2 regions of the Lentibacillus daqui genome follow, and region 2 is predicted to be linked to the other one. Evidence: a T-box and tRNA genes for the amino acid it is inferred to sense, from the RefSeq annotation. Region 2 holds a T-box; the other holds one or more tRNA genes.
The links. A T-box is a leader RNA that pairs with one kind of tRNA and senses whether it is charged. The one in region 2 lies ahead of ileS (isoleucine--tRNA ligase), so its partner is inferred to be a tRNA-Ile.
Positions count from the first base shown of each region.

Region 1: it has a tRNA-Ile gene. The T-box ahead of ileS (isoleucine--tRNA ligase) is inferred to sense a tRNA for this amino acid. The anticodon was not compared.

Region 1 covers NZ_CP114176.1:591,264-597,519, reverse strand. The annotation lists rRNA gene O2S85_RS03220 (23S ribosomal RNA) at 1-317, opposite strand, end outside; rRNA gene O2S85_RS03215 (16S ribosomal RNA) at 470-2,035, opposite strand; tRNA gene O2S85_RS03210 (tRNA-Ile) at 2,288-2,361, opposite strand; tRNA gene O2S85_RS03205 (tRNA-Gly) at 2,373-2,446, opposite strand; tRNA gene O2S85_RS03200 (tRNA-Pro) at 2,470-2,546, opposite strand; tRNA gene O2S85_RS03195 (tRNA-Arg) at 2,552-2,628, opposite strand; tRNA gene O2S85_RS03190 (tRNA-Leu) at 2,683-2,769, opposite strand; tRNA gene O2S85_RS03185 (tRNA-Leu) at 2,829-2,914, opposite strand; tRNA gene O2S85_RS03180 (tRNA-Lys) at 2,932-3,007, opposite strand; tRNA gene O2S85_RS03175 (tRNA-Gln) at 3,046-3,117, opposite strand; tRNA gene O2S85_RS03170 (tRNA-Asp) at 3,122-3,198, opposite strand; tRNA gene O2S85_RS03165 (tRNA-Glu) at 3,235-3,306, opposite strand; tRNA gene O2S85_RS03160 (tRNA-Ser) at 3,314-3,404, opposite strand; tRNA gene O2S85_RS03155 (tRNA-Asn) at 3,408-3,482, opposite strand; gene O2S85_RS03150 (SprT family protein) at 3,785-4,246, opposite strand; gene O2S85_RS03145 (catalase) at 4,606-6,069, shown strand; gene O2S85_RS03140 (Tex family protein) at 6,154-6,256, opposite strand, start outside.
Region 2 covers NZ_CP114176.1:2,111,106-2,117,361, forward strand. The annotation lists gene O2S85_RS10730 (RluA family pseudouridine synthase) at 18-929, opposite strand; gene lspA (signal peptidase II) at 926-1,396, opposite strand; gene ileS (isoleucine--tRNA ligase) at 1,650-4,412, opposite strand; T-box leader at 4,496-4,722, opposite strand; gene O2S85_RS10745 (DivIVA domain-containing protein) at 4,773-5,276, opposite strand; gene O2S85_RS10750 (YlmH family RNA-binding protein) at 5,361-6,134, opposite strand; gene O2S85_RS10755 (YggT family protein) at 6,147-6,256, opposite strand, start outside.

The sequences.
Region 1 (6,256 bases), 1.5 Mb from region 2:
TAACTCCATTGGAGTGTCCTACAACCCCAACAGGCAAGCCTGTTGGTTTGGGCTGTTTCCGTTTCGCTCGCCGCTACTTGGGAAATCGCGTTTGCTTTCTCTTCCTCCGGGTACTGAGATGTTTCAGTTCCCCGGGTCTGCCTCACCTACCCTATGTATTCAGATAGGTGTACTGCTCCATTACGAGCAGCGGGTTCCCCATTCGGAAATCCCCGGATCAGTCTACTTACGACTCCCCGAGGCATATCGGTGTTAGTCCCGTCCTTCATCGGCTCCTAGTGCCAAGGCATCCACCGTGCGCTCTTTTTCACTTAACTATATTTAAGAACTTTAAAAGTTGATGTCGTTGTTTGTCTTGCTCTTATTTAGTTTTCAAGGTACAAATAGAGAGATTTACTCTCTCAAAACTGAACCAAACAACCGAGTATGTCTTAGGAATAAACTTCCCGTTCCGTAATATAATCCTTAGAAAGGAGGTGATCCAGCCGCACCTTCCGATACGGCTACCTTGTTACGACTTCACCCCAATCATTGGCCCCACCTTCGGCGGCTGGCTCCAAAAGGTTACCTCACCGACTTCGGGTGTTGCCAACTCTCGTGGTGTGACGGGCGGTGTGTACAAGGCCCGGGAACGTATTCACCGCGGCATGCTGATCCGCGATTACTAGCGATTCCGGCTTCATGCAGGCGAGTTGCAGCCTGCAATCCGAACTGAGAATGGTTTTATGGGATTAGCTAATGCGTCGCCGCTTCGCTGCCCTTTGTTCCATCCATTGTAGCACGTGTGTAGCCCAGGTCATAAGGGGCATGATGATTTGACGTCATCCCCACCTTCCTCCGGTTTGTCACCGGCAGTCACCTTAGAGTGCCCAACTTAATGCTGGCAACTAAGATTAAGGGTTGCGCTCGTTGCGGGACTTAACCCAACATCTCACGACACGAGCTGACGACAACCATGCACCACCTGTCACTCTGTCCCCGAAGGGAACTCGGTATCTCTACCGTCATCAGAGGATGTCAAGACCTGGTAAGGTTCTTCGCGTTGCTTCGAATTAAACCACATGCTCCACCGCTTGTGCGGGCCCCCGTCAATTCTTTTGAGTTTCAGCCTTGCGGCCGTACTCCCCAGGCGGAGTGCTTAATGCGTTAACTTCAGCACTAAGGGGCGGAAACCCCCTAACACCTAGCACTCATCGTTTACGGCGTGGACTACCAGGGTATCTAATCCTGTTCGCTACCCACGCTTTCGCGCCTCAGCGTCAGTTACAGACCAGAGAGTCGCCTTCGCCACTGGTGTTCCTCCACATCTCTACGCATTTCACCGCTACACGTGGAATTCCACTCTCCTCTTCTGCACTCAAGTCCTCCAGTTTCCAATGACCGCTTGCGGTTAAGCCGCAAGATTTCACATCAGACTTAAAAGACCGCCTGCGCGCGCTTTACGCCCAATAATTCCGGACAACGCTTGCCCCCTACGTATTACCGCGGCTGCTGGCACGTAGTTAGCCGGGGCTTTCTGGTGAGGTACCGTCAAGGTACTGCCCTGTTCGAACAATACTTGTTCTTCCCTCACAACAGAGTTTTACGATCCGAAGACCTTCATCACTCACGCGGCGTTGCTCCGTCAGACTTTCGTCCATTGCGGAAGATTCCCTACTGCTGCCTCCCGTAGGAGTCTGGGCCGTGTCTCAGTCCCAGTGTGGCCGATCACCCTCTCAGGTCGGCTACGCATCGTCGCCTTGGTGAGCCTTTACCCCACCAACTAGCTAATGCGCCGCGGGCCCATCTGTAAGTGATAGCCAAAGCCATCTTTCAACTTCCTCCCATGCAGGAAAAAGTATTATCCGGTATTAGCTCACGTTTCCGCGAGTTATCCCGATCTTACAGGCAGGTTGCCCACGTGTTACTCACCCGTCCGCCGCTCGTTCCACAAGTGTCACCTCAGATGAGGATCTACTTGCTTCCCGCGCTCGACTTGCATGTATTAGGCACGCCGCCAGCGTTCGTCCTGAGCCAAGATCAAACTCTCCAAAAAAGTTTGTGATAAAATTAACACCAATTAATTTCATCTAAATTCTTAGCTTCAAAAATTGATTCCAGGGTCTGCGTTTTCCATCAAATCAATTGATCTAACTTCTAACCTCAACCTCTGACATCTATTACATACTGGTTGTTTTGTTCAGTTTTCAAAGAGCAAATTTCATAACGCTGTTTTTAACAGCAACTTAATTAGTATAACAATTAACCTCGTTACTGTCAACCCTTTATTTTGCTTTTTAAAAGCAAATGGGCCTGAGTGGACTCGAACCACCGACCTCACGCTTATCAGGCGTGCGCTCTAACCAGCTGAGCTACAGGCCCAACAAATGGTATGGAGCGGGTGAAGGGAATCGAACCCTCATCATCAGCTTGGAAGGCTGAGGTTTTACCACTAAACTACACCCGCATCATAAAATTTTATATCTCGCATGGTCGGGAAGACAGGATTCGAACCTGCGACCCCATGGTCCCAAACCATGTGCTCTACCAAGCTGAGCTACTTCCCGTTAAATGGCGCGCCCGAGAGGAGTCGAACCCCTAACCTCTTGATCCGTAGTCAAGCGCTCTATCCAATTGAGCTACGGGCGCATTTAAGCGAACTCTATTATATTAGCACATTCAGAAGTCGATTACAAGTATTTTTGGTGCGGTCGAGAGGACTTGAACCTCCACGGGTTATACACCCACTAGGCCCTCAACCTAGCGCGTCTGCCATTCCGCCACGACCGCGTATTTTAAAAGGCAAAAACAAAATGCCGTGATTGCCACAGCACCTCGTATTTCATAAATGCGGGTGAAGGGAGTCGAACCCCCACGTCCGGTAAAGGACACTAGAGCCTGATTCTAGCGCGTCTGCCAATTCCGCCACACCCGCTAAACGCTATGATGTAATGGTGAGCCATGGAGGATTCGAACCTCCGACCCTCTGATTAAAAGTCAGATGCTCTACCGACTGAGCTAATGGCTCATCGTATTCTATTTCTTACTTATATGGATAAAATAAAGCTGGGCTACCAGGATTCGAACCTGGGAATGACGGGATCAAAACCCGCTGCCTTACCGCTTGGCTATAGCCCAATGATGGCGGTCCGGACGGGACTCGAACCCGCGACCTCCTGCGTGACAGGCAGGCATTCTAACCAGCTGAACTACCGGACCAAACCAAAGCAATATTTTTACTTTATTCAAATAAGATGACCCGTACGGGATTCGAACCCGTGTTACCGCCGTGAAAGGGCGGTGTCTTAACCACTTGACCAACGGGCCATAAAAATGGCGGAGAAGGAGGGATTTGAACCCTCGCGCCGCTTACACGGCCTACACCCTTAGCAGGGGCGCCTCTTCAGCCACTTGAGTACTTCTCCGTTTGGCTCCACAGGTAGGATTCGAACCTACGACCGATCGGTTAACAGCCGATAGCTCTACCACTGAGCTACTGTGGATTGATAAATATGTAATTTCCCATTGCACAAAATACAATCTGATAACGACAACGAAAATTATAATACACTAATTTTTGCTCATTGTCAACATTTTTTCTCAAGACATTTTCTAACGCTTCCCGTTTGCTCAAGACCTATTTAATTTACCAGTTCTAACAAGTTTCGTCAATACCTTTCATCAAAAAAGTTAAAAACAACCATCCAAACGTCATTGAAACAAGATCTGAATCTATAATAAATGAAGAAAAATGCTGTCGTTTAATACAAATGACCTCCTCAACCCCAAGCTGCAAGCATTAACTTTATCCCTCTAACATGGACAGTCTTCCATTACATTTACCACATCTGTATTGATTCACGTTGATTCTCCGGGCTCTTTTATAAACATGTTTACAGTTATTACAAACATACTTGTACTTATACCTGTCTTCATTGGATGGTAATGGACGGCAATGTCTTGGTGATCCGGTTGCTCTCAATAGGTTCTTGAATTCTGCATCCCCGTGTTTATATCCCTTTCCTTCAATATGAAGATGATAATGACATAATTCGTGCTTGACTATGCCAATAAACTCATGTTCGTCCATCTCGGTCAAATACTTGGGGTTGAGTTCAATGATCTTTTTAGCCGGAATATATCGTCCTCCAGTCGTTCGCAGCCGATGATTGAATTGTACCTGATGTAAAAACGGCTTTTGAAAGTACTGTATGGATACTTCATTAACCAGCTTATATAATGACTTATTATCATTTAATAAATCCATTTAACAATATCCCTTCCCATTTATATGCACAATAATCATCATTACTATTCTAGCATATAATCGATTAATAACGACAAGTAAATATTAGGACAGTGCAATACGTTTCTAAAGGATACCGGGTTGCTTTGCCGGAAATACTCATTCAGTCTGTTTAGTTTTTATAATAGGTCCATGTTTACATCATACGCTTTACGGGTAATAGATCATATCGTCGTTTTTTAAAAGAATGGGTTATCCAAGAGAGCATTGCAACCGATTTTATTTAAAACAATTATAATTAAATATTGACTTTCAAAAAGTTTATATTACAATTAGTATTAGAGATATCAATTATGAATAAAGGAGAGGAGCTTTAATTTATGAGCGATAATCGTAAAACTTTAACTACCGGAGCAGGAATTCCAGTAGGAGACAACCAAAACTCTATTACTGCAGGACATAATGGGCCTAGTCTGATTCAGGATTTTCATCTGTTGGAGAAGCTGGCACATTTTGATAGAGAACGTATTCCGGAACGTGTGGTGCATGCCAAGGGAGCGGGTGCTTTTGGCTACTTTGAAGTGACCAATGATGAAATTTCCAAATACACGAAAGCCGACTTTTTAAGTGAAAAAGGAAAACGCACCGAAATGTTTGCCCGTTTCTCAACTGTTGCCGGCGAACTTGGTTCAGCTGATACAGTTCGTGACCCACGCGGCTTTGCCTTAAAATTTTATACCGATGAAGGAAACTATGACTTAGTTGGTAATAATACGCCGATCTTTTTCGTTCGTGATGCCATTAAGTTCCCTGATTTTATCCATACACAAAAACGTAATCCGCGCACAGGTTTAAAAGACCCGAATGCGGTTTGGGATTTCTGGTCCTTGTCACCGGAATCATTGCATCAAATCACTTATTTACATGGAGATCGTGGTATCCCGGCAACATACCGTCATATGAACGGCTATGGCAGTCATACATTTAAATGGGTCAATGATAAAGGAGAGGCTTTCTGGGTAAAATACCACTTCATCAGTGACCAGGGTGTGAAAGGGATGGATGTTAACCTGGCAGATAAGCTTTCCGGGGAAAATCCTGATTACCATCGTGAGGATCTCTACAACGCAATCGAGGAGGGTGATTTCCCATCATGGACATTATACGTGCAAATTATTCCTTACGAAGATTATAAAACGTATAAATGGGATCTGTTTGATGTCACAAAAACAGTTTCCAAAAAAGATTACCCTCGGATTGAAGTAGGAAAAATGGTATTAAACCGTAATCCGGAAAATCATTTTGCCGATGTGGAGCAAGCAGCTTTCACACCAGCTAATCTAGTTCCTGGAATTGAAGCATCTCCAGATAAAATGTTACAAGGCCGACTTTTCAGTTATGCAGATACACACCGTTACCGTCTTGGTGTCAACCATCAACAAATTCCTGTCAACCGTTCAAAAGTATCGGTTAACAACTATCAACGCGATGGCTATATGCGTGTAGACGGCAATGGCGGCGGTGCACCAAACTATGAACCAAACAGCTTTGATGGGCCAAAAGAAGACCCAGCAAGCAAAAATACACCTTTTGAAGTACAAGGTTTGGCTGAAAGTGTCGCCCATGACTCAGAAGATCATTACACACAACCTGGAGATCTATATCGTTTAATGAGTGCAGATGAAAAAACACGTCTCATTGAAAACTTTGTAGAACACATGAAACCAGTTGAAAAAGATGAAATCAAATTACGCCAAATCGAGCATTTCTATAAAGCTGATCCGGAATGGGGCGAGCGAATCGCTGCCGGTTTAGGACTATCTGTTCCTGAAGGGGTAAAATAATAGATCGTCAACTAAAAAGAGGACTTCCCAGCACATGGGTAAGCCCTCTTTTTTTACGTTTAAACAACGTAATTCAGCTTTTGATTACTTATTTCCTATCATCGATAACGCCACTCGACCTTTTTCGGTGTCAACATTCTCAACCCAAACCGTTACCACATCCCCGACAGATGCTATATCCATTGGG
Region 2 (6,256 bases):
AAACCTGAGCATTTATGTCAACACATTTTTTCAATTTGCTTTAACAGATTTTGAAATACAGCCGGTGCTTCCACCTCAAACCGCAGCCATTCTTTTGTCTTTGGGTGGGTAAAACCCAACACGCGGGCATGAAGAGCCTGACCACCGATATCCAGTGTCTTGCGCGGACCATATTTGGGATCCCCAACAAGCGGGAAACCAATATAACGCATATGTACACGAATTTGATGGGTTCTCCCTGTTTCGAGCTGACATTCCACATGGGTAAAACGGTCGTACCTTCTTAATACCTTAAAATGGGTGACAGCAGGTTTGCCTTGTTCGACAATCCCCATTTTTTGCCGGTCTTTTGGATCACGAGCAATCGGTGCATCAATGACACCATGTTCATGGGCAATTACCCCATGTACGACTGCTTCATATTTTCGTTCCACATCTTTTGCCTGCAACTGCTCAACCAAGGAAGCGTGCGCCTGATCATTTTTGGCCACCACCAATAAACCACTGGTATCTTTATCAATCCGATGGACAATTCCTGGTCGCTCAACTCCATTAATACCGGATAAATCCTGACAATGATACAACAACGCATTAACCAATGTGCCAGTTGTATGTCCTGCCGCCGGGTGAACTACTATTCCTTTTGGCTTATTGACAACCACCACATCACGATCTTCATAGACAATGTCCAATGGTATATCTTCTGGCGTAACTGCTAATGGTTTTGTCTCCGGGATTGACCACATAACAAGATCACCAGTTTGGCATTTATAATTGGCCTTGACAATACGGTCGTTAACGGTAACCAAACCCTGATTAATCCAGGTTTGTACCTGCGACCGAGATTGTTCCGGATTTAATTCCGCTAACAACTTATCAATCCGTGTTTTATTTTGTTCGATCTGTACTTCATACTGTTGTGCGGTCATTTGGCTGTTGTCCCCTTCTTTTTCTCATCTATAAATGTAGCAATCAAAACAAGGATGACTCCAATACAAAGACAGGAGTCGGCTACATTAAAGATCGGAAAGTCATAACGAAAAATGGTAAAATCAAGAAAATCAACCACCTCTTGACGGAAAATCCGGTCAATGAAGTTACCGATTGCCCCGCCAAGAATCAGACTCAGCGACACCGCCAACAGCGGGCTATCTTTGCCAAACTTATGCAGATAGAAAATTACTCCAACAACTACTACCACAGTAATAATATAAAAGAAAATCATTTGGTCTTGTAGAATACCCCAGGCTGCACCTCTATTACGATGCGAGGTTATGTAGAAAAAATCGTTAATAATTGGAATCTGCTCGTACAATTCCATGTTTTTTACAATCAACCACTTTGTCAGCTGATCAACACCAATGACAACCAGTGCAATAAGATAATACCAATACATATCTGTTATCCTCCGCTTCGATTGTTACAAACACTTCTCCTGCATTTTACCATAAAAGATTACGCTTTGCCTGTTGGGGCTTGATTTTTTACAGGGGTTGGACTGTATTTTTCGTGATTCGGACTGTATTTCCGACTCCCGACAGTATCTCTGATTCGTACAGCATTTCCGTTGGCTTTTCGAAAACATCCGCTTAAAATGTGAAAGGCTGTCACAAAACGATAGCTTTTGTGACAGCCTCATCCAAAGCAAATTAGTTTATCTCTGCATAATGTGTCTTCACAACGTCTGCACAACGGGAACATAAATCAGGATGATCGTGGTCTTCACCAACTGTTTCCGATGCAACCCAGCAACGAGCACATTTTTCGCCAGGATGTTTTTCCACTTTTACATCCACATAACGATAATCCTTGCCACCATCCATACTTTCGGCCACATCCGCTTCAGAGACGATTAGTAGCTGATGAAGATATGGAATGTGCTCCAAGACATCTTTTGTTTTCTCGTCCTTGGCCACAATCGTTATTTTTGCTTCCAGCGATTTACCGATAACTTTTTCATTACGTGCCTCTTCCAGTGCCTTTAATACATCATCGCGCACTTTCATGAAATGATCCCATTTTTCCAAATCGGTTTCATTGGCAAATACCGTTTTTGCCTCTGGGATGTCGGTCAATTGGACATAGTCTGCCTCAGTTCCATGGATATACTCCCACACTTCCTCTGTTGTATGCGGGATTAACGGTGTCAACATTTTAACCAGGCTGGTCAAGATGTCGTAATACACCGTTTGGATGCTCCGGCGGCGAGGATGATCCGCTGCTTCGATATATAAAATATCTTTGGCAAAATCAAGATAGAATGAACTTAAGTCGACTGCACAGAAGTTATGAATGTCATGATAAATTGGCGAAAATTCAAATTTATCATAGCTTCTCCGAACACGCTTAATCAAATTCTGCAGGCGGTGCAGCATATAGCGATCGACTTCTTCCAGATCATTCTCCGCTACCCGGTCTTTAGCCGGATCAAAGTCAGCGATATTGGCCAGCATGAAACGGAATGTATTACGGATTTTTCGGTATGTTTCCGATACCTGCTTCAAGATATCATCAGAAATCCGGAAATCTGCCTGGTAGTCAACCGAGGCAACCCATAACCGCAAAATGTCGGCACCAAGCTGTTTTAATACTTTGGATGGAGCAATAGTGTTGCCAAGGGACTTACTCATCTTTCGGCCTTGCCCATCAAGGGTAAATCCATGACTGATAATATTTTCGTACGGTGCCTTGCCTGTTACTGCAACAGCTGTTGACAGTGATGAGTTGAACCAGCCGCGATACTGGTCACTGCCTTCCAAGTAGACATCTGCTGGACGACGGTGATCTTCCCGACCAAGCAAGACCGCCTCATGCGAGGAACCGGAGTCAAACCAAACGTCCATAATGTCCATCTCTTTGGTGAACGTACCATTTGGGCTATGTTCCGAAGTAAATCCTTCGGGTAATAATTCTTTGGCATCCCACTCAAACCAGATATTTGATCCATGTTCAGCAAATAGTTTCGATACATGTTCGATCGTTTCATCAGTAATAATTGGTTCCTTATCTTCACCATAAAATACCGGGATTGGCACACCCCATGTCCGTTGCCGGGAAATACACCAGTCTTCCCGATCCCGAACCATATTGTAAAGACGCGTTTCACCCCATTGCGGATACCAATTAATCCGCTTGATTTCGTCCAAAATATCCTGGCGAAAATCTTTAATCGATGCAAACCACTGTGACGTAGCCCGAAAAATGGTTGGCTTTTTCGTCCGCCAGTCATGTGGATAGGAGTGGGTAATGAAGTTTAACTTCAGTAGTGCACCAACCTCATCCAATTTCTCTGTGATTGGTTTATTGGCGGTATCATAGAACATCCCTTCGTAACCGGGGGCTTCATCTGTAAAGACACCCTTTTCATCGACTGGACATAATGCATCAATGCCATATCGTTTGGATACGTAGAAGTCGTCTTCCCCATGTCCCGGGGCGGTGTGGACGCAACCAGTACCGGCATCAACAGTCACATGATCGCCAAGCATAACGAGCGAGTCGCGATCATAAAATGGATGTTTCGTCACTATTTTATCTGCTTCTTTACCACGGAATGTTTTAACAACTTCCGGATTTCCCCAACCCAGTTCTTCTGCAACAGTAGGTAACAACTCCTCGGCAACGATAAATTTATCATCATCAACTTGTGCCACCACATAGGTGAGGTCCGGATGCAAGCTGATTCCCAGGTTGGCCGGGATGGTCCATGGCGTTGTTGTCCAGATAACGAATTTCTCGCCACCTTCCAGAAGATCCTTTCCATCCGTTACCTCAAATGCAACATAAATGGATGGGGAACGTTTATCATGATATTCGATTTCAGCTTCCGCAAGTGCTGATTCTGATGACGGAGACCAGTAAACAGGCTTCATTCCTTTATAGATATAGCCTTTTTTTGCCATTTCCCCGAACACCCGGATTTGGGCTGCTTCATAGTCCTTTGTTAATGTGATATATGGATGCTCCCAATCGCCACGAACACCTAGTTCTTTAAACTGGGAACGTTGATTATCAATTTGTTTCATCGCGTATTCGGCACATTTTTGACGAAACTCAGCGACGCTCATCTTTTTACGATTGACTTTTTTCTTTTTCGCCAGTGCTGTTTCGATTGGCAGGCCGTGTGTGTCCCATCCCGGAACATATGGGGCTTGGAACCCGGCCATTGATTTGTAGCGCGTAATAAAGTCTTTTAAAATTTTGTTCAAGGCATGACCAATGTGTAAATCACCATTGGCATATGGCGGGCCATCATGCAGTACAAATAATGGTCTTCCTTCTGTACGCTCCAAACTCTTTTCATATAGGTTGTTTTCATCCCATTCTTTCCGACGCAGCGGCTCTTTATTCGGCAAGTTCCCCCGCATCGGGAATTTGGTTTTCGGCATTAATAATGTTTCTTTGTAATCCATATCCTTTCCTCCTACAAATTAATTATATGGCTCCACATTAGGCGGTTTTTTCAAATCCAAATAAAAAAGCCTTCACATCCCAAAAAAGGGACGAGAAGACTCGCGGTACCACCCTTATAAATTTAATTCATTACAATTAAATTCACTCAGAGATTCGTAACGTGAATGAACCGTCCATATCTACTAGGCAACCGTTCGTATGGATACTCCAGAGTGATGTTCTAAAAGGATACTGTATCAGGCTTCCACCATACCCTGACTCGCTTTAACAGCTGACGATCTTTTATACTGTCTCTGTCATCGTATTAGATATATTATATGTGTACAAATTATATGCATAAATTCCTGAAACGTCAAGGATTATGAATTATTTTCTGCTAATTCGGGTTCTTCATCCATTTCCGTATCAAGCAGCCTATCCCAATCATTGGTATCAATCATGTCCAATTGCGCTTCTACCAACATTCTAAATCGTGTCCGGAAAACTTTCGCCTGTTTTTTTAATTGTTCCACATCCGCTGAAATCCGTCGTGACTTTTCCAGCGCTTCATTAATAATTCGATCGGCATTTTTTTCCGCTTCTTTAATAATCAATTTTGCTTCTTTGGATGCACTGCCTTTCACTTCTTCGGCTGTCTCCTGGGCAACGAGGATCGACTTATTCAATGTTGTTTCAATATCTGTGAAATGTCCAAGCTTTCCCTCTAGTTGTTCCACTTTTTCTTGCAAATTCTTCTTTTCCCGGATGGTCATTTCATAGTCTTTAATGACCTGATCGAGAAATTCATTGACTTCATCCTCATTATAGCCTTTCCAGCTTCTGGAGAATTCTTTATTGTGAATATCTAGTGGTGATAATGGCACAAGGCCACCTCCTAACAAAAAATATCGAACACTCATACTGCTATATTTCTACATAAATAGCGTTTTTCCTGCATGTACAGGAAATTATTTTAAAATGGCCGTTGTAATCCGCCGTTTTTCCTTTTTGGTCTGACCGTTAATAGTGACCAGTTTACTTCTTCCTTTTCCCCGCAATGATAACAGGTCCCCTTCCTGTAAAAGCAGGGCTGGATTTTCCACTGTTTTATGATTTACCTTTACCAAGCCTTTTTCAACGTAATTTGCGGCATCTTTGCGGGAAAGCTTGTATATTTCTTTTACAACCGTATCCAGTCGCAATGAAGAAACTGTACATTCTGTTTCCTTCCAATGTTTTTCTTCTCCTAAAAAAGCAGATAACGGCTGTGTTTCGAATTTCAATTTTGCTTGTCTGATACTCGTTAAATTGATTTGAACATATGATGCGATTTCCTTGGCTATCAGGATTTGTACAACGCCGTCTTTTGCATGGATATCACCCAGCTTTTTTCGTTTAACACCCAAGGATAGGAATGCCCCCATAACATCGCGATGTGTTAAAGTAATAAACTTTTTCGAGTAGGTTGTCTGCAGTAATACCAACTCAAAATCAGCCTCATCAATTGGCTCGTACATCGGAGCAATGATCATTCGTTTACGTTCGGTATATGGACCACCGCCATGTTTATGTAATCTAAGTATCTCATGCTTACCGATGAGCGTCTCCATAATATGTTGTTGCCTGGGATCCAGAAAATCAGTTAATTTTGGAATGTAGGAGTTTTCAACCTGTTCCTTCCATGCCAATACCTGGTCAATAAATTCTTGTTTATCTCTGCGAAAGTGCTGAGATATGTCCATTGTCGTTTCACCTTAAAGCAGAAGCATTCTGAACAGCTCAAATAAGCCGCTTCTTGCTAAATATAGTACAAAAATAGCAACGATTGGTGAGAAATCAATCATTCCCAGTGGCGGTATAATTT